3 regions of the Streptomyces cadmiisoli genome follow, and region 3 is predicted to be linked to each of the others. Evidence: predicted binding sites of a transcription regulator. Region 3 holds the regulator's gene; each other region holds the start of a gene.

Region 1 (9,613 bases), 900 kb from region 3:
ATATGAGTTCCGGCTTCGAGTGCGACAAGAAGTAGCCAAAGTATCTGGCTCATTTGCGTCTTTCGTTCCTTTTGTATGGCCCGACTTGCCCTGAATTCGGGCGAATTCTCCGTAAATTCCCGACCGTTGCTGCCCGGATTTCTCGTCCGATTGACCTGTTGCAGACGGCAGTTGGACAGATACATTCAGCCGCGGTCGACGCGTTCCGGCGCACGCCCCCACGCCAATGGGGGGTGAGGTCTGACCCGGATCCGCGAAGTGTGGATCTGTGCAAGGGCCAGTAATAGGGGAGTTAGGCATGGCTCAGGGCACCGTCAAGTGGTTCAACGCGGAGAAGGGGTACGGCTTCATCGCGGTCGACGGTGGTGCGGACGTGTTCGTCCACTACAGCGCGATCCAGATGGACGGGTACCGGACCCTCGAGGAGGGTCAGCGCGTCGAGTTCGAGATCTCGCAGGGCCAGAAGGGCCCGCAGGCCGACATGGTTCGTGTCACCGCCTAAGCGCGCGACCACCGTATGTGACGTCTTGTTCGAAGGGCCCGCACCCCCGCAGGGTGCGGGCCCTTCGGTGTGCCCGCACCGCGCCCGCGCCCCGCGTCGGCCGGCCGTCTCCCCGCCGCGCCGCGCGCCCGCCCGTCACCCGGCCACCACCCCTCGACGAGCCCGCCTCGCGGGCGCGCCCTGCGCTCTCCCGTCACCCGACCACCACCCCTGAACGAGCCCGCTTCGCGGGCGCACCTTGCACTCGGCATGGTCGAGTGCTAATCATTGGCGTTAGCACTCTGAAGGTGAGAGTGACAACGAAGGACCGGGTCGGTGAGGCCGCAAGCCGGGTGGGGCAAGGAACCACGAGGCAGGCGAGCCGTCCGTCGCGGGCGCCAGCGCGGTCCGGAGCAATCCACCCCAGTCCGGGAGGACCACTTCACATGGCCAAGATCATCGCGTTCGACGAGGAGGCGCGGCGCGGCCTCGAGCGCGGCATGAACCAGCTCGCGGACGCCGTCAAGGTGACGCTCGGCCCCAAGGGCCGCAACGTCGTCCTCGAGAAGAAGTGGGGCGCCCCCACGATCACCAACGACGGCGTGTCCATCGCCAAGGAGATCGAGCTCGAGGACCCGTACGAGAAGATCGGCGCAGAGCTGGTCAAGGAAGTCGCCAAGAAGACGGACGACGTCGCCGGTGACGGTACGACCACCGCGACCGTTCTCGCCCAGGCCCTGGTCAAGGAGGGCCTGCGCAACGTAGCCGCCGGTGCCAACCCGATGGCCCTCAAGCGCGGTATCGAGAAGGCCGTCGAGGCCGTCTCCGGTGCCCTGCTCGACCAGGCCAAGGAGGTCGAGACCAAGGAGCAGATCGCCTCCACGGCCTCCATCTCCGCCGCCGACACCCAGATCGGCGAGCTCATCGCCGAGGCGATGGACAAGGTCGGCAAGGAAGGCGTCATCACCGTCGAGGAGTCGCAGACCTTCGGGCTCGAGCTCGAGCTCACCGAGGGCATGCGCTTCGACAAGGGCTACATCTCCGCCTACTTCGCCACCGACATGGAGCGCATGGAGGCGTCGCTGGAGGACCCCTACATCCTCATCGCGAACTCCAAGATCTCCAACGTCAAGGACCTGCTCCCGCTCCTGGAGAAGGTCATGCAGTCGGGCAAGCCGCTGCTGATCATCGCCGAGGACGTCGAGGGCGAGGCCCTGTCGACCCTGGTCGTCAACAAGATCCGCGGCACCTTCCGGTCCGTCGCGGTCAAGGCCCCGGGCTTCGGCGACCGCCGCAAGGCCATGCTCGGCGACATCGCCATCCTCACGGGCGGCGAGGTCATCTCCGAGGAGGTCGGCCTCAAGCTGGAGAACGCGACCCTGGACCTCCTGGGCCGCGCCCGCAAGGTCGTCATCACCAAGGACGAGACCACCATCGTCGACGGCGCCGGCTCCGCCGACCAGGTCGCGGGCCGGGTCAACCAGATCCGTGCCGAGATCGAGAACAGCGACTCGGACTACGACCGCGAGAAGCTCCAGGAGCGTCTGGCGAAGCTGGCCGGCGGCGTGGCCGTCATCAAGGCCGGTGCCGCCACCGAGGTCGAGCTCAAGGAGCGCAAGCACCGCATCGAGGACGCCGTCCGCAACGCGAAGGCGGCCGTCGAGGAGGGCATCGTCGCCGGTGGTGGCGTGGCCCTGCTCCAGGCCTCCCAGGTCTTCGAGAAGCTCGAGCTTGAGGGCGACGAGGCCACCGGTGCCGCCGCTGTGAAGCTGGCCCTGGAGGCCCCGCTGAAGCAGATCGCCGTCAACGCCGGCCTCGAGGGCGGCGTCGTGGTGGAGAAGGTGCGCAACCTGACCCCGGGCCACGGCCTGAACGCCGCGACCGGCGAGTACGTCGACCTGGTCAAGGAAGGCATCATCGACCCGGCGAAGGTGACCCGTTCCGCGCTGCAGAACGCCGCCTCCATCGCCGCGCTGTTCCTGACCACCGAGGCCGTCATCGCCGACAAGCCGGAGAAGGCCGCCGCGCCCGCCGGCGGCGGCATGCCGGGCGGTGACATGGACTTCTGATCGACCCCGGTCGATCAACCGTCCTTCGATCCGAGGGCGGCACTCCCGGCAGGGGGTGCCGCCCTCGGGCGTTCACCCGCCGATTCCGCCGGCGCTCGGCATGTCCTGGGTGCCGATGACGGACAGCAGCTCCAGCTGGGCGGCGCCCTCGGTGCCGGGCGGGGCGCTGAACCACAGCAGGCGCTGGCAGCCGTCCTCGCTGAGCAGGACATGGCAGTCCAGCTCGATGACGCCCAGCGCCGGGTGCACGATGCGTTTGTGGTCGGTCCGCCGCAGACCGACGTCATGGGCGTCCCACAGCCCGGCGAACTCCTCGCTGCGCCGCCGCAGTTCGCCCACCATGCGGTTCACCGCGGTGTCCCGGCCGCGCCGGGCGGCGACGGCCTGCAGATCGGCGACGAAGACCCGGGAGTGGTGGGGGTGGTCCTCGGCCGGGTAGACGGCCCGGGCCGCGGGGTCGGTGAACCAGCGGTAGACCAGGCTCGCCCCGGGGCCGCGCTCCGCCGTGGGCCGGCCGAGGAGGGCCGCCGCCAGCGGATTCTGGACCAGCGTCTCGTGCAGATCGGTGATGACCTGCGCGGGGGTGGTGGTGAGCCGGTCCAGCAGGCCGAGCAGGGCGGGCTGGACGTGCGCGGCCGTGCCGTGGGCCGGCGGGACCGGCCGGTCCGCGAGGTGGAACAGATGGTCGCGCGCGTCGCCGTTCAGCCGCAGCGCACGGGCGAGGGCGGCCAGCACCTGGGCGGAGGGCTGGGCACCGCGTCCGCGTTCCAGCTCGGTGTAGTAGTCGGCGGACAGTCCGGCGAGCTGCGCGACCTCCTCGCGCCGCAGCCCGGACACCCGGCGCCGGGGGCCGGTGGGCAGGCCGACCTCGGACGGGCGTATGCGGTCGCGTCGCGACTTCAGGAACGCGGCGAATTCGGAATGGTTCACGCATCCCATGGTCGCGCGCCACCCGTGCGCCGAACCAGGGGACGCCGACCCCCGGGTGAGCACAGCCCTGGTCGGCGCCGGAGCGCCGGACCAGGCTGGAGGCACCGAGAGGGCGCCGCCGACGGCGACGCCCCCAGCCATGTCCTCCGGAGCCGCGGCCCCGGAGGACCCCGCTTCCCCAGGAGCCTCCATGTCTTCCCAGGAATCCGCGTGGTCCCCGTCGACTTCCTCTTCTCCGGCTTCTCCGGCCTCCGCCTCTTCTACGGCGGCCCAGGAGACCGCGCCGACCCGCGTCGCCGTCGTCACCGGCGGCTCGCGCGGCATCGGCCGTGAGACGGTGCGGCGGCTGGCGGCCGACGGTTTCGCCGTGGTCGTCGGCTACGCGGGCAACCGCGAGGCGGCCGAGCAGGCCGTCGAGCAGGTCACCGCGGCCGGTGGCCGGGCCGTCGCGGTCCGCGCGGACGTGGCCGACGAGGAGCAGGCGTCCGCGCTGTTCGACGTCGCGCAGGCCGAGTTCGGCGGCGTCGACGTGGTGGTGAACGCGGCCGGACGCATGCATCTGGCGTCGGTCGTCGACACGGATCTGGCGGAGCTGGACGCGATGCACCGCACCAACATCCGCGGCGGGTTCGTGATCGCCCAGCAGGCCGCGCGCCGGATCCGCGAGGGCGGCGCCTTCATCGCCTTCTCCACCTCCGTGGTGGGCCTGGCCTTCCCCGGCTACGGCGCCTACACCGCGAGCAAGGGCGCGGTCGAGGCGCTGACGCTGATTCTCGCCCGTGAGCTGCGCGGCCGGAACGTCACGGCCAACGCCGTGGCCCCCGGGCCCACCGCCACCGAGCTGTTCCTGGACGGCAAGGACGAGGAGACCATCGCCCGCCTCGCGTCCCAGCCCCCGCTGGAGCGCCTCGGCACCCCGCAGGACATCGCCGAGGTGGTCGCCTTCCTCGCCTCCCCGGCCGGCCACTGGGTCAACGGCCAGGTCGTCCGCGCCAACGGCGGCATCATCTGACCCCGCCCGGCGCCGCTGCCCGCCTGACCGCCGATCTTCCCGGGGCCCCGCCGATCTCCCTGGGGCGAGGCCCTTCCCTTCCTTCCACCCCCGAGGACACCCCATGCTCACCCGGACACCCCGGACCATCCTGCTGACCGGCGGTTCCAGCGGCTTCGGCGCGCTGACCGTGCGCGCGCTCGCCGACGCCGGGCACACCGTCTTTGCGGGGATCCGGCAGACGGCCGGCCGCAACGCGCCGGCGGTCGCCGACCTGCGCCGCTACGCCGCCGACCACGGCGTCGACCTGCACGCCGTGGAACTCGACGTCACCTCGCAGGACTCCGCCGACGCGGCGGTCGCGCACGTCCTGTCCGCCCACGGCCGGCTGGACGCGGTCGTCCACAACGCCGGGCACATGGTCACCGGCCCCGCCGAGGCCTTCACCCCCGACCAACTGGCACAGCTGTACGACGTCAACGTGCTCGGCGCCCAGCGCGTCAACCGCGCCGCGCTGCCCCATCTGCGCGACCGGGGCGACGGGTTGCTGATGTGGATCGGCAGCTCCAGCACCCGCGGCGGCTGCCCGCCCTTCCTCGGCCCGTACTTCGCGGCCAAGGCCGCCATGGACGCGCTCGCCGTCAGCTACGCCGCCGAGGTCGTGCGGTTCGGCATCGACACCGCCATCGTCGTCCCCGGCGCCTTCACCTCCGGCACGAACCACTTCCTGCACGCGGGCGCGCCCGCGGACACGGAGCGCTCGGCCGCCTACGACGAGCGCTACGGCGCGCTGATGGCCGGCCTGGACCAGCGGCTGGCCGCGCTCGTCCCGCCGGACGCGGACGTGGCACAGGTCGCCGAGGCGGTGGTACGGCTGGTGGACCTGCCCGCGGGGAGCCGGCCGCTGCGCACCCATGTGGACCCCGCCCGGGACGGCAGCGAGATCGTCTCCGTGGTCGCCGACCGCGTCCGCGCGGAGTTCTTCCGCCGCGCGGGGCTGGACGACCTGCTCACCGCGGGCAGTTCACTGTGAGACGACCGGGCCGGTGAGCGCGCGGCCCCGTCGCGCTGTCACCGGGATCACATCCGGGCGGGCCCGGCCGCCGGAATGCCCTTGCGGCGCCGGGGAGTTGTCGGAGAGACGCGATCGATGCGCGCGCACATACCGTCCGGTACCCCAAGGAGACTCCCACGTGACCCTCACCGCCACCGACTCCCGCGCGGCCCGGCTGCTGTCCGCGCCGTTTTCGATCAACGGCCTGACCGTCCCCAACCGCATCGTGATGGCGCCGATGACCCGCCGGTTCTCGCCGGGCGGCGTCCCGGGTGCGGACGTGGCGTCGTACTACGTCCGCCGGGCCGCCGCCGGTGTCGGACTGATCGTCACCGAGGGCACGTACGTGGGCCACGACTCGGCCGGTGAGAGCGATCGCGTGCCGCGGTTCCACGGGGCGGAGCAGCTGGCGGGCTGGGCGAAGGTGGCCGAGGAGGTGCATGCGGCGGGCGGCCGGATCGTGCCGCAGCTGTGGCACATCGGCATGGCGCGCAACGCGGGCAGGCCGCCGTTCCCCGAGGCGCCGGCGGTCGGCCCGTCCGGGCTGCGGCCGGACGGCACGGAGGGCGGCGGCCGGGTGATGACCCAGCGGGACCTGGACGACGTGGTCGCCGCCTTCGCCGAGGCCGCCGCCGCGGCGGAGCGGATCGGCTTCGACGGTGTCGAACTGCACGGCGCCCACGGCTACTTGATCGACCAGTTCCTGTGGGCCGGCACCAACCGCCGTACCGACTCCTACGGCGGCGACCCGGTGGCCCGTACGAAGTTCGCGGCGGAGATCGTGGCCGCGGTCCGCGAGACCGTATCGCCCGGCTTCCCGGTCCTCTTCCGCTACTCCCAGTGGAAGCAGGGCGCCTACGACGCGCGGCTCGCCGGGACCCCGCAGGAGCTGGAGGCGGTCCTCGCCCCGCTCGTGACGGCCGGAGTGGACGCCTTCCACGCGTCCACGCGCCGATACTGGCTGCCGGAGTTCGACGGCTCCGACCTGAACCTGGCCGGCTGGACGAAGAAGCTGACGGGTCTGCCCGCCGTCACGGTCGGGTCGGTCGGCCTGGACGGCGAGTTCCTCAAGGCGTTCCAGGGCGAGGGCGCCGGGGTGGGCAGCCTCGGCAACCTGCTGGACCGCCTGGAGCGCGGCGAGTTCGACCTGGTCGCCGTCGGCCGTGCGCTGCTCCAGGACCCGCGGTGGGCGCAGAAGGTGCTGGCCGGCCGGCTGGAGGAGCTGGCGCCGTACGATCCGGCGTCGCTGTCGTCCCTGAGCTGACGCCGAGCAGGTGGCGGAAGGGCGGTCCCGGCGAACGGCGCCGGGGCCGCCCTTTCTTTGACCGGCCTTGACCCGGATTTCTTGAGTAAGTCAAGTAATCTGTTTAAGGTTGCCTAAGTCAAGCACTTTGCGTACGACGGAGGCCCGCATGTCCCACCCCACTGCCCGACCCGCCGAGACCGGTGGGGCGGCCCCACCGAGCTCGAACGCCGTGGTGGCGGTGCTCGCGTTCGCCGGAATCGTCGTCTCGCTGATGCAGACGCTGGTGATCCCGATCGTCCCGGAACTGCCCCGGCTGCTCGACGCCCCGTCGTCGGACACCGCCTGGGCGGTCACCGCCACACTGCTCGCCGCCGCCGTCGCCACCCCCGTGACCGGACGGCTGGGCGACATGTACGGCAAGCGCCGGATGCTGCTGATCAGCGTGGTCATGCTGATCGCCGGATCGGTCACGGCCGCGCTCAGCGACTCGCTGACCCCGATGGTCGTCGGACGGGTCCTCCAGGGGCTGGCCTCCGGGGTCATCCCGCTCGGCATCAGCATCATGCGCGACGAACTGCCCGCCGAACGGCTCGGCTCCGCCACCGCCCTGATGGGTGCCTCCCTCGGTGTCGGCGGCGCCCTCGGCCTGCCGGCCGCCGCGCTCATCGCCGACAACTTCGACTGGCACGCCCTCTTCTGGACCTCGGCCGGCATGGGAGTCGTGGCCGGTGTCCTCGTCCTGGCCCTCGTCCCCGAGTCGAAGGTCCGCAGCGGCGGACGGTTCGACGTGGTGGGCGGCGTCGGTATGGCGGTCGGGCTGGTCTGCCTGCTGCTGGCGATCTCCAAGGGCGCCGACTGGGGCTGGAGCAGCGGCACCACGCTCGGCCTGTTCACCGCGGCCGTCGTCGTACTGCTGGTGTGGGGCCGGTGGGAGCTGCGGGTGAGCGAGCCGCTGGTGGACCTGCGCGCCACGGCCCGCCGCCAGGTGCTGGTGACGAACCTGGCCTCGGTGGCCGTCGGCTTCGCCATGTTCGCGATGTCCCTGGTCATCCCGCAGATCCTGCAACTGCCCGAGGCGACCGGCTACGGGCTCGGCCGGTCGATGCTCGCCGCCGGCCTGGTCATGGCCCCGTCCGGCCTGGTGATGATGGCGACGGCGCCGGTCTCGGCCGCCGTGTCACGGGCCAAGGGCCCGAAGGTCACGCTGATGATCGGTTCCCTGATCGTGGCCGCCGGCTACGGACTGAACATCGCGCTGATGGACGCCGTCTGGCACTTCGTCCTGGTCTCGTGCGTCATCGGCGCCGGTATCGGCTTCACCTACGGCTCGATGCCCGCGCTCATCATGAGCGCGGTCGACCCCTCCGAGACCGCCGCGGCCAACAGCCTCAACACCCTGATGCGGTCCATCGGCACCTCCACCGCGAGCGCCGTGGCGGGCGTCGTCCTGGCCCAGATGACCACCCGGCTGGGCTCCGTCGACCTGCCCTCGCGCGACGGTTTCCGTACCGTCCTCGCGGTCGGGGCGGGCGCGGCACTGCTCGCCTTCGCCGTCGCCGCGTTCATCCCGCGCCGGACTCCGGCGGCGGGGGCGCAGGCTCCGGCCGCGGGCTCGGAACCGACGGAGGCGGCCCCGGCCCGGGCGTAGGGCGGGCCCGGCCCCGGGCCCGCACAGGGCCGCCACGGCGGTCCGCCGACGGTGGGTACGAACTCGTCGGGCCGTACGGCCTAGAGGTTGCCCATCGGTTCGATGTCGATGCGGACGGGCGTGCCCCAGACGCGCAGCACCTCGTAGTCGGTGAACTCGTGCACCAGGCGGTACGCCATCGCGGGCCGTGAACCGCGCCGCGCCGCCGCGAGATACAGCTCGGCCTCGCGGCGGTCCCGGCGCGGGGTGCCGCACAGCTGCCACTCCTGTCCGTTCCACAGCTCCGGCAGCCAGCGCTGCTGGGGCTGCGGGCGCTCGCCGCGCACTCCGTAGCGGGAGGGGGCGGAGGCGGTGGGCGCGGACTGCGCCGCCGGACCGTTGAACTCCGCCCGGCGGGCCGTGCGGCGCCGCGTCTCGCACAGCAGGCACAGGTCCGGGGCGCCCTCGTCCACCGGCCCGGTCGGGTGCTCGGCGCACCGGGTGCTGGGCGCGGTCGTGGTGACGCTGTCCGTCAGCAGGTCCAGGGCGCGTTGCAGATCGGCCCTGATCTCGTGCAGCCGGGCGTCCGGCGTGTCGGCGGTCAGCGCCTCGCCGTGCTCGCCGACGAGCCGCAGGGCGCGGCCCAGGGCGTTCAGCTGTGCGTGGTTCATGGTCATCTCGTCACTCGGCGGGGTCCGTGGTGCCTTCGGTGTCCAGGATGAACCCCACGGTGTCACGGGGACCGGCCGGGTGTCCGGTCGGTCCCCGGTGCGCTCCCCGCGGGGTTTCGCCCGGACCCGGCGCGGCTCAGCGGGCGGCTGCCCGGAGCGCGGCGCGCAGGTGCCCGCCGGAGTCCTCCAGCAGCCGGGCCGCCGTCGCCCCGTCCACACCACCCGCGATGGCCAGGATGGCCGCCTTGACCTCGCCGTCGGTCGAGGTGAGGGCGCGTTCGATCTCCTCGTCGGGCGCGCCGGTGGCCAGGGCGACGATCCGCCGGGAGCGGGCCCGCAGCTTCTCGTTCGAGGCGCGCACGTCGACCATGAGGTTCCCGTACGTCTTGCCCAGGCGGATCATCGTGATCGTCGAGAGCATGTTCAGCACCAGCTTCTGGGCCGTGCCCGCCTTCAGCCGGGTGGAACCGGTGAGCAGTTCGGGGCCGACGACGACCTCGATGCCGTGGTCCGCGGCGGCGGCCAGCGCGCTGTGCGCGTTGCA
Region 2 (9,613 bases), 2.0 Mb from region 3:
GTGGGAGTCGCTGCGGTGACAGCCGTACCGCCCGCCGCGGGGCGGGCGTGTCGGGGCACGGCGGTGGTGGCAGGGCACGGCGGTGGTGCCGGGACACGGCGGTGATCGCGTCGGACGGGGACGTGCTCGGAAAAAAGTTCCGGCGCGGTGTCGATCCGGGCGTCTCCCGTTCGACGCAGGGGTGAGAGACGGGGCAGGAGACCCCGTCCGGGCCGAGACCGAGGAGTCACCATGCCCCGTTACCTGTCGCTCGTGCAGATCGAAGAGGGCACCGCGCCCACCGGGGACGCGGGCCCCGAGATGATGCAGCGGATGGGGGAGCTGCTGGAGGAGATCACCAAGGCCGGGGTGATGCTCGACACCGCCGGGCTGCTGCCGTCCGCGCAGGGCACCCGCGTGCGCTGGGAGGGCGGGCGGATCACCGTCACGGACGGGCCGTTCACCGAGACCAAGGAGGTCGTCGGCGGCTACTCCATCACGCAGTGCAAGGACATGGCCGAGGCCGTGGAGTGGGCCACGCGGTTCCTGAAGGTGCACGGCGAGGAGTGGACCGTGACGTGTGAGGTGCGGGAGATCGAGGAGGGCTGACCGGACGGTCCTTGGCGCGGGGCCGTCCGGGGTGTTCGATGGTGGGCTGTGCACCAGCAGCCCGCCGCGGGCCCGCGCGGCCCCGCGGAAACCGCCCGCCACACCGTGGAGACCGTCTTCCGGATCGAGTCCCCGCGCATCATCGCCGCCCTGACGCGCACCGTCCGCGACATCGGTATCGCCGAGGAACTCGCCCAGGACGCGCTGGTCGCCGCCCTGGAGCAGTGGCCGCGGGACGGGGTGCCGGACAACCCCGGGGCCTGGCTCATGACGACCGCGCGCCACCGCGCGGTCGACCTGATCCGCCGCCGCGAGGCCTACGCGCGCAAGCTGGCGGAGATCGGGCGGAGCCTGGAGACCGCCGTTCCCCCGGCGGAGCCCGCCGACCCCGACGACATCGACGACGACCTGCTGAGGCTGGTCTTCACGGCCTGCCACCCGGTGCTGTCCGCCGAGGCCCGTGTCGCCCTCACCCTGCGGCTGCTCGGCGGGCTGACGACGACCGAGATCGCCCGCGCCTTCCTGGTGCCGGAGGCGACCGTGGCACAGCGCATCGTGCGCGCCAAGCGCACCCTGGCCGCGAAGAACGTCCCCTTCGAAGTCCCCGGCGGCCCCGACCGCGCGGCGCGCCTGGGTTCCGTGCTCGACGTCATCTACCTGATCTTCAACGAGGGCTACTCCGCCACGGGCGGCGACGACCTGCTGCGCCCCGGGCTCTGCGAGGACGCCCAGCGCCTGGCCCGGGTGCTCTCGGGTCTGATGCCCGAGGAGTCCGAGGTGCACGGCCTGACCGCGCTGCTGGAGTTCCAGGCGTCCCGCGCGGCCGCGCGCATCGGCCCGAAGGGCGAACCCGTGCTGCTGAAGGACCAGAACCGCAGCCGCTGGAACCGCATGCTCGTGGCCCGCGGCATCACCGCACTGGGCCGGGCCGACGCCACCGCCGGCGGAGCGCCGGGCCCGTACGCCCTCCAGGCCGCGATCGCCGCCTGCCACACGTACGCGCACACCTGGGAGGAGACCGACTGGCCGCGTATCGCCACGCTGTACGCGCTGCTCGCCGCCCGCGCGCCCTCCCCGGTCGTCGAGCTCAACCGCGCGGTCGCCGTGTCGATGGCCGACGGCCCGCAGCCGGCGCTGGACATCGTCGACGCGCTGGCCGCCGAACCCGCCCTGCGCGACTACCACCTGCTGCCGAGCGTGCGCGGCGATCTGCTGGCCCGCCTCGGCCGTACGGCGGAGGCGCGGGCGGAGTTCGAACGGGCGGCCTCGCTGGCCCGCAACGAGCCGGAGCGCAGGATGCTGGCGGACCGGGCACGGGCGTGCGCCGAAGACCCGCCCGGCACGTGATCCGAACGGCCCGCCCGGCCCTACGAGGGCTCCTGAGGGGTCTCGGCCGGCCGGCCGATCAGCATGGTGGGCGCGCCCGCGACCCGGGTCAGGAACACGGTCGCGGCGTGCGGCCCCTGCGGCTTGACCTTCTTGCGCAGTTCCTCCGGCTCCACCGCCGAGCCCCGCTTCTTCACGGTCAGGATCCCCACCTCCCGCTCCCGCAGCAGCGCCTTCAGCTTCTTGACGTTGAAGGGAAGCCGATCGGTGATCTCGTAGGCGGTCGCGTACGGGGTGGGGCGCAGCTCGTCCGCCGTGACGTAGGCGATGGTCTCGTCGACCAGTCCGCCGTCCAGCTCGTCGGCCGCCTCGGCGACCAGATGGGCGCGGATGACGGCGCCGTCGGGCTCGTACAGGAAGCGTCCGACGGGACGCACCGCCGGGTCGGGCAGTCCGCGGGAGCGCAGGGTGCGCGGCCCCGGCAGCAGGGTGGCCCGGACCAGCCCGGGCTCGGTGCCGAACCAGAGCACCGCCTCCTTCACGTCCCCGCCGTCCGAGATCCACTCGGCCTCGGCCGCCTCGGGCACGGCCTCGTGCGGAATGCCCGGCGCGACCTTCAGGGCGGCGTGCGGGGCCCGCAGGGCCGTCCGCACGGCCCACGACAGCGGCGGTGAGTAGGCCTCGGGATCGAAGATCCTGCCGCGCCCGCCGCGCCGCGCCGGATCCACGAAGACCGCGTCGTACGCCGACACGTCCACCTCGGTGACGTCCGCCTCGCGCACCTCGATCAGCGCGTCGAGCCCCAGCGCCTCGGCGTTCGCGCGGGCCACCGCCGCGGTCAGCGGGTCGCGGTCCACGGCGAGGACCCGGATGCCCGCCCGGGCGAGCGCGACGGCGTCACCCCCGATGCCGCAGCACAGGTCGGCCACGGACGTCACGCCCAGCTCGCGGAACCTGCGCGCGCGGTACGCCGCCACGCTCGCCCGCGTCGACTGCTCCACGCCGTTGGGCGTGAAGAACATCCGCTGCGCGTCCTCCGCCCCGAACTTCGCGACCGCCCGCTGCCGCAGCCGTGCCTGTCCGAGTGCCGCCGACACCAGTTCGGCCGGGTGTTCGCGCCGCAGCCGGGTGGCGACGGCGAGTTCCCGGGCGGGGTCCGTGCCGCGCACCTCGTCGAGGAGGGCCCGGCCCTCGGCGGTGAGCAGGGGGGCGAGGAGGTCGTTCACCGGGACATTGTCGGCCAGTCGGTGGATGGTGCGCCTCCTTAGGAGGTGTCGGCCGCCGATCGGATGCCGGTGCTGGGAGGATCCGGCGCCATGCGAGTAGTACGACAAACTGACAAATCTCGGTCACGTCGGCACATGGCGGTCAGGGCCGCGCTCGCCGTACTGGCCGGTGCCGCCATCGTCTCCGGCTGTGTGCAGGACGGCCCGGAGGTCCGGCCCGCCCCGGGCCAGCAGGCACCCCTGAAGGCGCCCCCGGCGCGCGCCCTGGACCGCTACGCGGGCCGGCTCAGCGCCGACTTGGCCGCCCGTGCCGCCGCCGCCAAGGAGTGGGGCCTGAAGAGTGTCCCGCTGCGGCCACCGCCACCGCCCGTGCGGAAGCCGGACATCGTGACCCGGGAGGGCTTCGAGGTCGACGGGCACGCCGAGCAGGGCCTCCCGCCGGTCTTCACCACCGTCCCGACCGAACACCGGATCGTCTTCCTCACCATCGACGACGGCGCCGAGAAGGACCCGGCGTTCCTGCGGATGATGAAGGAGCTGAGGATCCCGTACTCGGCCTTCCTCAGCGACTACCTGGTCAACGAGGACTACGGCTACTTCAAGCGGATGCGGGACCACGGCGTGGCCCTGAACAACCACACCCTGACCCACCCGTACCTGCCCGCCCTGTCCTACGAGGACCAGCGCACCGAGATCTGCGGCATGCAGGACGTCATCGAGAAGCGCTACGGCAAGCGCCCGGCCCTGTTCCGGCCGCCGTTCGGCAACTACGACCAGGACACCCTGCACGCCGCCAAGGAGTGCGGCGTCAAGTACGTCCCGCTGTGGAGCGAGGAGGTGTTCGTCGACCACTGGGAGTACCGCGAGTGGGACCAGGACCTGCACCCCGGTGACATCGTCCTCAGCCATTTCCGCGGCCCGGAGGACTGGCAGGGCACCATGCCGGACATGATCCGCCGGTTCCTCGACAAGGTCACCGCCCAGGGGTACGCGGTGGCCCGGCTGGAGGACTACCTGTGACGGGGCGCAGACGGCTGGCCGGCCCGGCACTGATGCTGATCGCGCTGACCGGCTGCGCCCTGACCGTCACCCCCGCCGAGCGGTCGGGCAGGGAGGCCCCGGACCGGGTGGCAGCCCCCGGATCGCCGGCCGAGGCCCCCGCCCACCGCCGCTGGGGCCTGACCTCCCCGCTGTCGCCGCCCCCGCGTCCGCCGTCCCACTCGCCGCCCGCCCGGAGCGCGGGCCTGCCCCCCGTCGTCGACCGCGTCCGCACCGGCGACAAGGTCGTCTTCCTCACCTACGACGACGGCGCGGAGCGCGACCCGCGCTTCGTCGACATGGTCCGCGAACTGCGGCTGCCGGTCAGCATGTTCCTCACGGACAGCGTCGTCGGCCCGGGCTACGGCCACTTCTCCCGGCTGCGCTCGGTCGGCGCGAGCATCCAGAACCACACCCTCGACCACGCCGCCCTGCGGGGACTGCCCCTCGCCGGCCAGCGCGCCGAGATCTGCGGCCAGCAGACCAAGCTCGGCTCCCGCTTCGGCGTCCGCCCCCGCCTCTTCCGCCCGCCCTACGGCCTCCACGACACGACCACCCTGCGCGCCGCCGCCGACTGCGGCATCTCCGCCGTCGTCCTGTGGCGCGCCACGATGGACGCCTACGGCCTCACCTTCACCGGCGGAGCGGACCGGCTGCGCCCCGGCGACATCGTCTCCGTCCCCGCGACCGAGACCCCGACACCCTCCCTGGTGGCCCGTACGACCCGTCTGCTGAACCGGATCCAGGAGGCGGGTCTGACGGTCGGACGCCTGGAGGACTACCTGTGAGTGCGGCCGCGACGGCATGCGAATTCCGACGCCACGCCGCGGGCGATTGGCACTCCGCTTGACCGAGTGCTAATCGCGGTCATAGTCTCGGCTCTGGCACTCGGCAGATGAGAGTGCCAACTACGCGACGGGCAGGTCCGGCACCCGCGACGACGGATCGACCTGGTCGCCACCTCAGACAGTTAACCCCGTGAGATCTCCGAAGGGGGAGGTCGGATCGTGACGACCGCCAGCTCCAAGGTTGCCATCAAGCCGCTCGAGGACCGCATCGTGGTCCAGCCGCTGGACGCCGAGCAGACCACGGCCTCTGGCCTGGTCATTCCGGACACCGCCAAGGAGAAGCCCCAGGAGGGCGTCGTCCTGGCCGTGGGCCCGGGCCGCTTCGAGGAGGGCAACCGCCTTCCGCTCGACGTCGCCGTCGGCGACGTCGTGCTCTACAGCAAGTACGGCGGCACCGAGGTGAAGTACAACGGCGAGGAGTACCTCGTCCTCTCGGCTCGCGACGTGCTCGCGATCATCGAGAAGTAATTCACCCCGAAGCACCTTGCTTCCAGCTGCGCCCCTGGCCCCCGCTACCGACAAGAAGCCGGGCGCCCGGGGCGCAGTCAATTTCACCTAGTTTTCCGAGAGGGCTCACGCTGTCATGGCGAAGATCCTGAAGTTCGACGAGGACGCCCGTCGCGCCCTCGAGCGCGGCGTCAACAAGCTCGCCGACACGGTCAAGGTGACGATCGGCCCCAAGGGCCGCAACGTCGTCATCGACAAGAAGTTCGGCGCACCCACCATCACCAACGACGGTGTCACCATCGCCCGCGAGGTCGAGGTCGAGGACCCGTACGAGAACCTCGGCGCCCAGCTGGTGAAGGAGGTGGCGACCAAGACCAACGACATCGCGGGTGACGGTACGACCACCGCGACCGTCCTGGCCCAGGCGCTGGTGCGCGAGGGTCTGAAGAACGTCGCCGCGGGCGCCTCCCCGGCCGCCCTGAAGAAGGGCATCGACGCGGCCGTCGCCGCCGTCTCCGAGGACCTGCTCGCGTCGGCGCGGCCGATCGACGAGAAGTCCGACATCGCCGCCGTCGCCGCGCTGTCCGCCCAGGACCAGCAGGTCGGCGAGCTCATCGCCGAGGCGATGGACAAGGTCGGCAAGGACGGTGTCATCACCGTCGAGGAGTCCAACACCTTCGGTCTGGAGCTGGACTTCACCGAGGGCATGGCCTTCGACAAGGGCTACCTGTCGCCGTACTTCGTGACGGACCAGGAGCGTATGGAGGCCGTCCTCGACGACCCGTACATCCTCATCCACCAGGGCAAGGTCTCCGCCATCGCGGACCTGCTGCCCCTGCTGGAGAAGATCATCCAGAGCAACGCCTCGAAGCCGCTGCTGATCATCGCCGAGGACGTCGAGGGCGAGGCCCTCTCCACCCTCGTCGTGAACAAGATCCGCGGCACCTTCAACGCGACCGCCGTCAAGGCCCCCGGCTTCGGCGACCGCCGCAAGGCGATGCTCCAGGACATGGCCGTCCTCACCGGCGCCACGGTCATCTCCGAGGAGGTCGGCCTCAAGCTCGACCAGGTCGGTCTCGACGTGCTGGGCTCCGCCCGCCGTGTCACCGTCACCAAGGACGACACCACGATCGTCGACGGTGCCGGCCAGAAGGCCGACGTCGAGGGCCGCATCGGCCAGATCAAGGCCGAGATCGAGGCCACGGACTCCGACTGGGACCGCGAGAAGCTCCAGGAGCGCCTCGCGAAGCTGGCCGGCGGCGTGTGCGTGATCAAGGTCGGCGCCGCCACCGAGGTGGAGCTGAAGGAGAAGAAGCACCGTCTGGAGGACGCCATCTCCGCGACCCGCGCCGCGGTCGAGGAGGGCATCGTCTCCGGTGGTGGCTCCGCGCTCGTCCACGCCGTGAAGGTGCTGGAGAACAACCTCGGCAAGGAGGGCGACGAGGCCACCGGTGTCGCCGTCGTCCGCCGCGCCGCCGTCGAGCCGCTGCGCTGGATCGCGGAGAACGCCGGCCTGGAGGGCTACGTCATCGTCTCCAAGGTCGCCGAGCTGGAGAAGGGCAGCGGCTACAACGCCGCCACCGGTGAGTACGGCGACCTGATCAAGGCCGGCGTCATCGACCCGGTCAAGGTCACCCGCTCCGCCCTGGAGAACGCCGCCTCCATCGCCTCCCTGCTGCTGACGACCGAGACCCTGGTCGTCGAGAAGAAGGAAGAGGAGCCGGAGGCCGCCGGTCACGGCCACGGCCACGGCCACTCGCACTGACGCGATCGCGCAGCCGTACGGCAGCAGGGCCCGGCGTCCCCTCCCGCGAGGGGGCGCCGGGCCCTCGGCGTGTCCGGGCCGCCGTACCTACCGCTCCAGGTCGTCGAGCGCGCCCAGCTGCGCCATCAGCCCGAGCCGGTCGTACTCCCACCAGCCCTCGGCGAGCTTTCCGTCCCCGCCGCAGCGGAAGACGGTGGTCCCCGTCATGGAGACCTTCCGCCCATCGGCCGGGATCCCCAGGAAGTCGCCCTTGTGGGTGCCCGTCCAGAACCACCGCGCGCACACCCGGTCGTCCTGTGCGATGAGGTCCTCGACGCTGAACTCGAAGTCGAAGGCCGCCCGCCACATCTCCAGCTCGCGCCGGACGTGGTCCATCCCGAGGATGTCCTGCTCGTCGCCCGGCTGGTGATCGCGGTAGTGCTCCGCCATCAGATCGTTCAGCGGCGGCAGCTCGCCCTCGGCGGCGATCACCTCGAAGTAGCGCCGTACGGTGGACGTCTCCAGCTGGTCGTCACGCACCACCACCAGATCGGTGAAGGTCGGCAACTCGTCGCACAGCGCGACCATCTCCTGGAAGACCCGGTCGGTCTCCGGCAGGTTGGAGTTCCGCATCGCCTCCTCGTACGAGGGGAACTCCAGGATCTCGATGAAGTGCGACGCGTCGGACCGGTCCTTGCCGATCACGTTGTGCGCCGCCGCGCGCTTGCCCCTGGTCTGCTCGACCCATGTGTCCATCAGCCGGCTCATCTCGTCGAACCGACTGGTCTTGCAGTCGATGACCTGCACGAATGTCATGACGCCGCCTCCCGGCCCCCTGGGTCCCGGTGAACGGCTCCATTCTCCCACCGGCGGCTCGGCGCGACGCTCCCGCCGGGCGCCCGGCGCAACCGCGCTACCGCGGCCCGTACTTCCGGCCCGTCCGCGAACTGATCCCGCCGAGCAGCCCGCGCGGCACGACCTTCACCACACCCATCAGCGTCTTGTACCGCGGATCCGGGACCGACACGGACTTGCCGCGGGCCAGGTCGGCGAGCGCCGCCGCCACCAGCTTGTCGGCGTCGAGCCACATCCAGCCCGGAATGCTGTCCGTCCCCATCCCGGCCCGCGCGTGGAACTCCGTCCGCACGAACCCGGGGCACAGCGCCATCAACCGCACCCCGCTGCCCGCCAGATCGCGTGCCGCGCCCTGCGTGAACTGCACGACCCACGCCTTGGACGCGCCGTAGGTGCCGCGCGGCACGAAGGCCGCCACCGAGGCGACGTTCACGACACCGCCGCGTCCCCGTGCCCGCATCGCCTCCGTCGCCGCCGACGTCAGCCGCAGCACCGCCTCGCAGTGCACCTTGAGCATCTTCAGCTCGTCGGCCATGGGCACGTCGAGGAACTGGCCCTTGTTGCCGAAGCCGGCGTTGTTGATCAGCAGGTCGACGGGGTTCTTGCGGTCGCCCAGCCGGGCGGCGACCGTCTCGATGCCGTCGTCCGTCGCCAGGTCGGCGGCCAGCACCTCCGCCTCGATGCCGTGCCGGTCGTGCAGCTCGGTGGCCTGCACGCCGAGCCGGTCGGTGTCCCGGGCGACCAGGACGAGGTTGTGCCCGTCAGCCGCCAGCCGTCGCGCGAACGCGGCGCCGATCCCCGCTGTCGATCCCGTAATCAGAGCCGTTGTCATGGGCCAAGGGTAGTGACCCTGGACGTGAAGATTCCGTGTGCGGCGGGCGGGTGCGGGCGGCCGGGGCGGGCGCCCGGCGGCTGCCGGCCCGGCCGTGACGTCTGCTCAGGAGGTCTGCCGCGCCACGTACTTGTGCGCCGCCGCGAGCGCCTCCGGATGCAGTGCCTCGCCCGCCGCGAGCAGCCGAGGCAGCAGCTCCCGCTCGGTGGTCACCGCCCGGAACTGCAGGGCGACGGTCACGTCGTGGTCCGGCCGGTGCACGATCCGCACCGGGTCGCCGGCCCGGATCTCACCCGGCTCCACGACCCGGAAGTACGCCCCCGGCGCACCGCGCCGGGTGAACCTCCGCACCCAGCCCTTCTCACCCAGATGGCCCTGGAAGGTCAGACAGGGGATGCGCCCCGAGGTGACCTCCAGCACCAGGTCCGGTCCGACGCCCCAGCGCTCGCCGATCCGCGCCCCGGACACGTCGAGGCCCTCGGTCGTCAGGTTCTCGCCGAACGAGCCGTTCGGCAGCGGCCGGCCCAGCTCGCGCTCCCAACTCGTCGAGATCCTCCCGCGCCACGGCGTACACGGCCTGGTCGTCGCCGCCGTGGTGGCGGGTGTGGCAGATCGCGTCGCCGGCCAGTCCGCTCGCCCCGAACCCCTTGGGGCCGGGTGCCGTCACCCGTACGGCCCCCTCGGCCGGACGTTTGTCGATGCCGGTCAG
Region 3 (9,613 bases):
CCGTCGCCCGCGCACTCTGGGCACGGGTTGGGCACCACGGTGCCGAAGCCCTGGCACTGCGGACACGGCCGCGAGGTCATGACCTGGCCCAGGAACGACCGCGTCACCTGCGACACCTCGCCGCGGCCGCGGCACATGTCACATGTCTGGGCCGAGGTGCCCGGCGCCGCGCCCTCTCCACTGCACGTGGAGCACACGATCGCCGTGTCGACCTGGATGTCCTTGGTCGTGCCGAAGGCCGCCTCGTCCAGTTCGACATCGATGCGGATCATGGCGTCCTGGCCGCGGCGGGTGCGCGAGCGCGGTCCGCGCTGCGACGCCGTGCCGAAGAACGCGTCCATGATGTCGGAGAAGTTCCCGAAGCCGCCCGCGCCGAAGCCGCCGGCGCCCGCGCCGCCGCTCTGCGAGAGGGGGTCGCCGCCGAGGTCGTAGACCTGCTTCTTCTGCGGGTCCGACAGCACCTCGTAAGCGGCGTTGATCTCCTTGAACCGCTCCTGCGTCTTCGGATCGGGGTTGACATCCGGGTGCAGCTCGCGAGCGAGCCGCCGGAAGGCCTTCTTGATCTCTTCCTGCGACGCGTCGCGACGCACGCCGAGAACGGCGTAGTAGTCCGTGGCCACTTACGACTCCGCCAGGATCTGTCCGACGTACCGTGCCACTGCGCGTACCGCTCCCATCGTTCCCGGGTAATCCATGCGGGTCGGTCCGACCACGCCGAGCTTGGCGACTGCCTCGCCGCCCGAACCGTAGCCGACCGAGACCACGGACGTGGAGTTGAGTCCCTCATGGGCGTTCTCGTGCCCGATGCGCACGGTCATGCCCGAATCCTTCGCCTCGCCAAGCAACTTGAGCAGAACGACCTGCTCCTCCAGCGCCTCCAGCACCGGCCGGATGACGAGAGGGAAGTCATGTCCGAAGCGGGTGAGATTGGCGGTACCACCGATCACCAGCCGCTCCTCGGTCTGTTCGACCAGCGTCTCCAGGAGGGTGGAGAGCACCGTGTGCACCGCCGCCCGGTCCTCGATCTCGAAGGCCTCGGGCAGATCCTGCACCAGTTGCGGCACGTCGGGAAACCGCCGGCCCGCGATCCGGCTGTTCAGCCGGGCCCGCAGATCCGCCAGGGACGTCTCGCCGAACGGCGCGGGGCAGTCGACCAGGCGCTGCTCCACCCGGCCGGTGTCGGTGATCAGCACCAGCATCAGGCGGGCGGGCGCCAGCGACAGCAGTTCCACGTGGCGCACCGTGGAACGGGTCAGCGACGGGTACTGCACGACGGCGACCTGCCGGGTGAGCTGCGCGAGCAGCCGCACCGTCCGGGCCACGACGTCGTCGAGGTCGACGGCCCCGTCGAGGAAGTTCTGGATCGCGCGCCGCTCCGGCGCCGTGAGCGGCTTGACCTCGGCCAGCTTGTCGACGAACAGCCGGTAGCCCTTGTCCGTCGGGATGCGCCCGGCGCTGGTGTGCGGCTGGGCGATGTACCCCTCGTCCTCCAGCGCCGCCATGTCGTTGCGGACGGTCGCCGGTGAGACGCCGAGGCTGTGCCGCTCGGTGAGCGCCTTGGAGCCGACCGGCTCCTCGGTGCCGACGTAGTCCTGGACGATGGCGCGCAGCACCTGGAGCCGTCGTTCACTGAGCATCGCGCACACCTCCAGCTGTCGTCCCCTGAGCGTCCCTGGCACTCGGCGCATGCGAGTGCCAGCCCTACCCGGCCCAGTGTACGGCCGTCGGGTACGGCCCGGGCAAGGCCGGTCCTGCGAGGTCGTGGCATGCGGGCGCCTGGAGCTAGCGTCGCCGTATGACGGTGACTTGGGAAGAGCTGGGGTGGGAACGGCTGGCCGCCGGAGTCGGCCGCCGGCGGCTGCCGGGCTGGGACTGCACGGTGGGGCTCGTCGTCGGCCGCGGCGCCGCCCTGCTGATCGACGCCGGCTCGAGCCTCGCGGAAGGAGCCCGGCTGAGGGCGGAGGCGGAAGGGCTCGCCCGGCACCGTGTGACCCATCTCGCGCTCACCCACCCCCACTTCGACCACGTCTTCGGCGCCGCCGCGTTCGCGGGCGCCGAGGTGTTCGGCGCGGTCGGCGTGGACGCCGTGCTCGGCGGGCGGCGCGGACGTGAGGAACTGCGCGTGGACGCCGTCCGCAACGGCCTCGACGCCGGTACGGCGCAGGAGGCGGCCGACACGCTGGTGCCGCCCCGGCACCACGTCAGCGGCGAGTGGACGCTGGACCTGGGCCCCGGCCGCCAGGTCCTGCTGGCCAACGTGGGCCCGGCGCACACCGCGCACGATCTGGTGGTGCTGGTCCCGGGCGACCCGGAGGTGGTCTTCTGCGGCGACCTGGTCGAGGAGTCCGGCGAACCGCAGGCCGGCCCCGACGCCGTGCCGTCGCACTGGCCGGCCGCCCTGGACCGGCTGCTCGACCTCGCCGGCGAGGACGCGGTGTACGTGCCCGGTCACGGAGCGGTGGTGGACGCGGCGTTCGTCCGTGCGCAGCGGGACGCGCTGGCCACGCGTTTCGGCGTGTCGTAGGTGCCGCGCGCCGGCTTCTCCTATCGTCGTTCGAATGCGCCAGTACTCTCCGGACCTGACTCCGCCGTGGAAGAGGTCCCGGCCCGTCCCCGAGGTCGCGGCGGAGCCCGGCCTGGTGGTCGAGGAGCCCGGCAGCGGGTTCTGCGGCGCGGTGATCCGCTGCGAGGCGGGCACGGTCACCCTGGAGGACCGCTTCGGCAAGCACCGGGTGTTCCCGCTGGAGCCCCGGGGCTTTCTGCTGGAGGGCCGGGTGGTGACGCTGGTGCGGCCGTCCGCCGCCGCTCCGGTACGCCCGACCCGTACGGCGTCGGGATCGGTCGCCGTGCCCGGCGCACGCGCGCGTGTGGCCCGTGCGGGCCGCATCTACGTGGAGGGCCGGCACGACGCCGAGCTGGTCGAGAAGGTGTGGGGCGACGACCTGCGCGTCGAGGGCGTGGTCGTGGAGTACCTGAACGGTGTGGACGACCTGCCGTCGATCGTGTCGGACTTCGCGCCGGGCCCCGACGCGCGGCTCGGCGTCCTGGTGGACCACCTGGTGCCGGGCACCAAGGAATGGCGGATCGCCGAGTCGGTGACCGGTGAGCACGCCCTGGTGGTCGGTCACCCGTACATCGACGTCTGGGAGGCGGTGAAGCCGTCGGCCCTGGGGATCGCGGCGTGGCCGCGGGTGCCGCGCGGGCAGGACTGGAAGACGGGGGTGTGCCGGGCGCTGGGCTGGCCGGAGCACACCGGGGCGGCCTGGCAGCAGATCCTGGGCCAGGTGACGTCGTACAAGGACCTGGAGCCGGAGCTGCTGGGCAGGGTCGAGGAACTGATCGACTTCGTCACGGCGGGCGACACGTGAGCCGGGCGGCGCTCGTGCCGGACGGCGCGTCATGCCCGGCGGCGCTCGTGCCGGGCGGTGCGTGTGCCGGGCCGTGCGTGACTCCGGGGCGCGCCTGACGCCGGGCCACACCTGACGCCCGGCCGCGTCCGACGGTGCCCCGACTCCCCCGGATCGCTCAGTCGACCAGGTCGCGCACCACCGCGTCCGCCAGCAGGCGTCCGCGCAGTGTCAGCACCGCGTGCCCGGCGTCGTAGGCCGCCTGCTGGAGCAGCCCGTCGGTCAGGGCGCGGCGGGAGGCCGCGAGGCCCTCGGCGCGCAGCAGGGGCAGCGGCACGCCCTCCCGCAGCCGCAGCTCCAGGAGGATCCGCTCCACCCGGCGGTCCTCGTCGGAGAGCAGTTCGCGCCCGGCGCCCGGGGAGCGCCCGGCGGCCAGCGCCGCCGCGTACGCGCCCGGATGCTTCATGTTCCACCAGCGCACCCCGCCGACGTGGCTGTGGGCGCCGGGTCCCGCGCCCCACCAGTCGGCGCCCCGCCAGTACAACTCGTTGTGCAGGCAGCGGGCGGCGTTCGAGGTGGACCAGTTGGACACCTCGTACCAGTCGAAGCCGGCCGCGGACAGCCGCTCCTCCGCGATCAGGTAGCGGTCGGCGTGCACGTCGTCGTCGGTCATCGGGATCTCGCCGCGGCGGATCCGGCGCGCCAGCTGCGTGCCCTCCTCCACGATCAGCGCGTAGGCGCTGACGTGGTCCGGGCCCGCGCCCAGCGCGGCGTCCAGGGAAGCCCGCCAGTCGTCGTCCGACTCGCCCGGCGTGCCGTAGATCAGATCCAGGTTGACGTGCTCGAAGCCGGCCGCGTGGGCCTCCGCCACACAGGCCTCGGGGCGGCCCGGCGTGTGCGTGCGGTCCAGCACCTTCAGCACGTGCCGGCGCGCGCTCTGCATGCCGAAGGAGATCCGGTTGAAGCCGCCCTCCCGCAGCGCCGTCAGATAGGCGGGGTCGACCGACTCCGGGTTCGCCTCGGTGGTGACCTCCGCGTCCTCGGCCAGGCCGAACTCGTCGCGGATCGCGCCCAGCATCCGGACCAGGTCGTTCGCGGCGAGCAGCGTGGGTGTGCCGCCGCCGACGAACACGGTGCGGACCTCGCGCGGATCGTCGCCGAGGACCTTGCGGGCCAGGCGGATCTCGTCGATCAGGGTGTCGGCGTAGTTGTCGCGGGAGGCGAGGACGCCGCCGGTGCCGCGCAGTTCGGTCGCGGTGTAGGTGTTGAAGTCGCAGTAGCCGCAGCGGGTCGCGCAGTACGGGACGTGCAGGTAGAAACCGAGCGGACGGTCCGCCGCCCCGGCGAGCGCGGGCGCGGGCAGCGCGCCGTCGTCGGGGACGGGCTCACCGTCGGGGAGTGCGGAAGGCATGTCCCCCATTGTCCAGCACCCGGGCGGTGCGCTAATCCGCCTGGAGCACCAGCAGCGCCAGGTCGTCCTCCGGCGGGCGGCCGCCGAACTCGTGCACCAGCCGTCTGATGCGCTCCGCGATCAGCTCGGCGCTCAGCCCCGCGCAGCCGGTGAGCGCGGCGGCGAGCCCGTCGCCGTCGTCGAACTGGCGCGATCCGCTGCGGCGCTCGGTGACACCGTCGGTCACGCACAGCAGTGTGTCGCCGGGACGCAGCTCGAAGGTCTCACTGGTGTACGTCTCGTCCTCGACGACGCCGAGCAGGGTCTGCGGGTGCGCCGCCGTACGGACGTCGCCGTCCGGGCCCAGCAGCAGCGGCAGGGGGTGTCCGGCGGAGGCGAGGGTGCAGCGGACACCGCCGTCGAACGGGGCCAGTTCGCCGTACAGGAGGGACAGGAAGCGGGTCTGGGGCCCGTCGGCGGGCCGGACGGGGCCGACGAGGGCGCGGGCCGCCGCGTCGGCGGCCTCCGTGGCGTCGTCGAGCAGGAGCTGGTTCAGGCGGTCCAGGACGTCGGCGACGCCGTAGCCCTCGCGGGCCAGCAGCCGGAGCCAGGGGCGGGCCAGGCCGATCACGACGGCGGCCTCGGGTCCCTTGCCCTGGACGTCGCCGACCGCGAAGCACCAGCGGCCGTCGCCGGCCGGGAACACGTCGTAGAAGTCGCCGCTGGGTCCGCCCTTGTCGCAGGGCTCGTAGACCAGGGCGCTGCGCACACCGGGGATCTCGGCGACGGCGCCGGGCAGCAGCCCGCGCTGGAGCACGGCGCTGATGGTGGCCTGCCGGGCGTACTGGCGGGCCGCTCCGATGGCCAGCGCCACCCGGCGGCTGAGGTCCTCGACGAGGCCGGTGATCTCGTCCGGGAAGCCCTCCACACCGGCGCGGCCGATCACCAGGGTGCCGAGCGGGCGGCCGCCCGCGACGAGCCGGTAGGCGAGCGCCGCGCCGCCCCGCGCCTCGGTCCCCGCGTCGGCGGCGTCCCGGCTCCCGGCCGCCGGGCCGGCCCCGCCCGGCGCTTCCTCGGGCCACGGCCAGGGCCACGCCCAGGGGCCGCCCGACGGCCCCTGGGCGGGGCGTGGCGGCTCCTTCTCCAGGCACCGGCGCAGATCCTCGATCCGTTCCTCGCTGCTGTGCCAGACCCGGGCCAGCCGCGGGCCGGGGGCCCCGGCGCCGTCGCCCCAGCCGGTACGGCCGCCCGTCGCCTCGTCCTCCAGCCACACGGCGCACCAGTCGGCCAGCCGCGGCACGATCAGCTGGCCGGTGAGCGCGGCGACCAGGTCCTCGTCGAGCTGCCCGGCGAGCAGGTCGGAGGCCTCCGCGAGGAAGGACAGCGCGCCCCGGCCCAGCCAGTCACGATCGGTGCGGTGGGGGCGGCCGCGCTCGAACGCCGACACCGCCGACAGCGCCGACGAGGACGAGAGGGGCAGGGGCTCGGGCGCGAGGAGTTCCGCGCCGGGGAATCCGGCGCGCTCCGGGGCGTACGCGCCCTCGGTATCGGCGCTCCGCTCGGCCGGGACGCGGGCCCACACGGTCTTCGCGCCCCGCCGGTAGGTGACGCCCCAGGCCTCGGACATCGCGGAGACGAGACGCAGTCCGCGGCCGTACTCCGCCGTCTCGTGCACGGTTTCGCCGTCGTCGTCGCGGGGCGCCCGCGAGGGGTGGTGGTCGCAGACCTCCACGATCACGGCGCCCGACTCGGGCTGGAGGCCGCAGACCAGTTCGACGTCGGTGCCGGCGTGCACCACGGCGTTGGTGACCAGTTCGCTGACGACGAGCATGGCGTCGTGCGCCAGGCGCTCGGTCAGCCGCTCCGCGCCGGGCAGGCCGAGCCCGGCCCACTGCTGGAGCGCCGCCCGCAGCAGCCCGCGGGCCGCGCCCGGTGCCAGGGGGCCGCCGTGCAGGGTGGCGCGCATCTGCGCGCCGGGCGGCTGCCCGCCGCCGTGCGCCGGTGGGTCAAGGGCGTGCGCAGGCACATCGGAGGCAAGGGAAATGGTCTCCCGTTGCGCCGGAATGGCCCCCATCTACAGCTCCCCGAACAGTTCGGACGAATACGCCTCGATCGATGCCGACAGGGTGACAGACTGGCCCCGCCCATAAGCGCCGAGTTATCGAAGTGGGCCGCCATGAGTGAGAACCGTGCTACGCGTGTGCTCGAAGACGGACGGATTCGACCACTCGCCGACGATGGGATATGCCCCGCGGAACTGCGCCCCCTGCTCGCGGCGATGACCGCCGCCCGGGACGGCGACTTCTCGAAGGTCCCCGAGACCGGCCACGGACTCGTGGCCGAACTCACCGCCCTGTTCAACCAGATCATGGACCGCAGCGTGCACTTCAACGGCGAGGTGCAGCGTGTGAAGCGGGAGCTGGTGCGGCACGGCCGGCTCGACGAGCGGCTGTCGGCGAGTCCCGGCCAGGGCGCCTGGACGTCGCGGGTCGACGACGTGAACCAGATCCTCGACGCCCTGGTGGCCCCGGCAGCGAACGCGACCCGTGTCCTGGACGCGGTCGCGGGCGGCGATCTGACCCAGCGGGTCGATCTGCACGACGGCAGCCGGCAGCTGCGCGGCGATCTGCGCCGGCTCGGCCGGGCCGTGAACAAGATGGTGGACCAGTTGTCGCTGTTCACCGGTGAGGTGACGCGGGTCGCCCGCGAGGTCGGCACCGAGGGCCGGCTCGGCGGGCGGGCCAAGGTGCAGGGGCTGTCGGGCAGTTGGCGGGACGTGACCGAGGCCGTCAACACGATGGCGGCCCGGCTGACCGCCCAGGTCCGGGACATCGCCGTGGTCACCACGGCGGTGGCCCGCGGCGACCTGACGCGTACGGTCACCGTGGAGGCGACCGGTGAGCTGCTGGAACTCAAGCTCACCGTGAACACGATGGTCGACCAGCTCTCCGCCTTCGCCGACGAGGTCACCCGGGTCGCCCGCGAGGTCGGCACCGAGGGCCAGCTGGGCGGCCGGGCCCAGGTGCGGGGCGTGTCCGGTGTGTGGAAGGACCTCACCGACAACGTCAACTTCATGGCGTCGAACCTGACCTCGCAGGTCCGCAACATCGCCCAGGTCACCACCGCCGTCGCCAACGGCGACCTCAGTCAGAAGATCACCGTCGACGCGCAGGGCGAGATCCTCGAACTCAAGTCGACCATCAACACGATGGTCGACCAGCTCTCCGCCTTCGCCGACGAGGTCACCCGCGTCGCCCGCGAGGTCGGCACCGAGGGCAACCTCGGCGGCCGGGCCCAGGTGCGGGGCGTCTCCGGCGTCTGGAAGGACCTCACCGACAACGTCAACTTCATGGCGGACAACCTCACCTCGCAGGTCCGCAACATCGCCGCGGTGTCGACCGCCGTCGCCCAGGGCGACCTCGGCAAGAAGATCACGGTGGAGGCGAAGGGCGAGATCCTGGAGCTGAAGTCGACCATCAACACGATGGTCGACCAGCTCTCCGCCTTCGCCGACGAGGTCACCCGCGTCGCCCGCGAGGTCGGCACCGAGGGCAACCTCGGCGGCCAGGCCCAGGTGCGGGGCGTCTCCGGCGTCTGGAAGGACCTCACCGACAACGTCAACTTCATGGCGCTGAACCTGACCTCGCAGGTCCGCAACATCGCCCAGGTCACCACCGCCGTCGCCAACGGCGACCTGTCCAAGAAGATCACGGTCGACGCCCGCGGCGAGATCCTCGAACTGAAGGACACCGTCAACACGATGGTGGAGCAGCTGCGCGCCTTCGCCGACGAGGTGACCCGGGTGGCGCGCGAGGTCGGCACCGACGGCCGGCTCGGCGGGCGGGCCCAGGTGCTGGGGGTCTCCGGGGTGTGGCGGGACCTGACGGACAACGTCAACTACATGGCCGACAACCTCACCTCGCAGGTCCGCAACATCGCCCAGGTCGCGACCGCGGTCGCCCAGGGCGACCTGTCCAAGAAGATCGACGTGGACGCCCGCGGCGAGATCCTGGAGCTGAAGACCACCATCAACACGATGGTCGACACGCTCTCCTCGTTCTCCTCCGAGGTCACCCGGGTGGCCCGGGAGGTCGGCAGCGAGGGCCGGCTCGGCGGCCAGGCACGGGTGGAGGGCGTGTACGGCACCTGGAAGCGGCTCACCACGAACGTGAACGAGCTGGCGTCCAACCTCACCACCCAGGTCCGCGCGATCGCCGAGGTGGCGTCCGCGGTGGCGCAGGGCGACATGTCCCGCTCGATCACGGTGGAGACCCAGGGCGAGGTCGCCGAGCTGAAGGACAACATCAACCTGATGGTGGCCAACCTCCGTGAGACCACCCGGGCGAAGGACTGGCTGGAGTCGAACCTGGCCCGCCTCGCCGCGCTGATGCAGGGCCACCGGGATCTGATGGAGGTCGCCGACCTGATCCTGCGCGAGCTGACGCCGCTGGTGAACGCGCAGTACGGCGCCTTCTACCTGGCCGACCCGGACGAGGACGGCACCTCGCTGCACACCGCCGTACCGGCGAAGGGACTGGCCTTCATAGCCGGGTACGGCGCGGCGCAGGGCGCGACCGTGGAGACCGGCGGTCTGCCGGTGCACGGGCTGGTGCGGCAGGCGGCCCGGGAGAAGAAGCGGATCCTGGTGGAGGAGGCCCCGCCGGACTACATCAAGATCAACAGCGGTCTGGGCGAGGCGGCGCCCAGCACCATCGTCATCATCCCGATCCTCTTCGAGGACAAGCTCCTCGGCGTGATCGAACTGGCCTCCTTCTCCCGCTTCTCCGATGTGCACCTGGCCTTCTTCGACCAGTTCGTGAACACCATCGGCGTCGCGATCAACACGATCATCGCGAACTCCCGTACGGAGTCCCTG

What was found. The regulator HrcA, encoded in region 3, represses chaperone genes, less so after heat shock. The targets are predictions, from matches to a motif close to TTNGCACTCNGNNNNNCNGAGTGCNAA.
Region 1: a site for HrcA is predicted at 740-766, ahead of groL (chaperonin GroEL). Genes of this name have one in related genera too.
Region 2: a site for HrcA is predicted at 5,013-5,039, ahead of groES (co-chaperone GroES). Genes of this name have one in related genera too.

The regions. Positions count from the first base shown of each region.
Region 1 is NZ_CP030073.1:4,991,609-5,001,221, forward strand. It holds gene DN051_RS21695 (cold-shock protein) at 299-502, shown strand; gene groL (chaperonin GroEL) at 928-2,550, shown strand; gene DN051_RS21705 (helix-turn-helix domain-containing protein) at 2,623-3,480, opposite strand; gene DN051_RS21710 (SDR family oxidoreductase) at 3,671-4,492, shown strand; gene DN051_RS21715 (SDR family NAD(P)-dependent oxidoreductase) at 4,596-5,504, shown strand; gene DN051_RS21720 (NADH:flavin oxidoreductase) at 5,665-6,789, shown strand; gene DN051_RS21725 (MFS transporter) at 6,938-8,419, shown strand; gene DN051_RS21730 (hypothetical protein) at 8,500-9,069, opposite strand; gene murQ (N-acetylmuramic acid 6-phosphate etherase) at 9,206-9,613, opposite strand, start outside.
Region 2 is NZ_CP030073.1:3,917,440-3,927,052, reverse strand. It holds gene DN051_RS16620 (LCP family protein) at 1-19, shown strand, start outside; gene DN051_RS16615 (YciI family protein) at 232-588, shown strand; gene DN051_RS16610 (RNA polymerase sigma factor) at 637-1,935, shown strand; gene DN051_RS16605 (class I SAM-dependent methyltransferase) at 1,956-3,140, opposite strand; gene DN051_RS16600 (polysaccharide deacetylase family protein) at 3,276-4,160, shown strand; gene DN051_RS16595 (polysaccharide deacetylase family protein) at 4,193-4,966, shown strand; gene groES (co-chaperone GroES) at 5,186-5,494, shown strand; gene groL (chaperonin GroEL) at 5,610-7,238, shown strand; gene DN051_RS16580 (ester cyclase) at 7,326-8,033, opposite strand; gene DN051_RS16575 (SDR family NAD(P)-dependent oxidoreductase) at 8,131-8,904, opposite strand; partial or broken gene DN051_RS16570 (MOSC domain-containing protein) at 9,010-9,613, opposite strand, start outside.
Region 3 is NZ_CP030073.1:5,891,974-5,901,586, reverse strand. It holds gene dnaJ (molecular chaperone DnaJ) at 1-620, opposite strand, end outside; gene hrcA (heat-inducible transcriptional repressor HrcA) at 621-1,637, opposite strand; gene DN051_RS25735 (MBL fold metallo-hydrolase) at 1,796-2,524, shown strand; gene DN051_RS25730 (DUF3097 domain-containing protein) at 2,559-3,368, shown strand; gene hemW (radical SAM family heme chaperone HemW) at 3,526-4,758, opposite strand; gene DN051_RS25720 (ATP-binding SpoIIE family protein phosphatase) at 4,790-6,811, opposite strand; gene DN051_RS25715 (HAMP domain-containing protein) at 6,914-9,613, shown strand, end outside.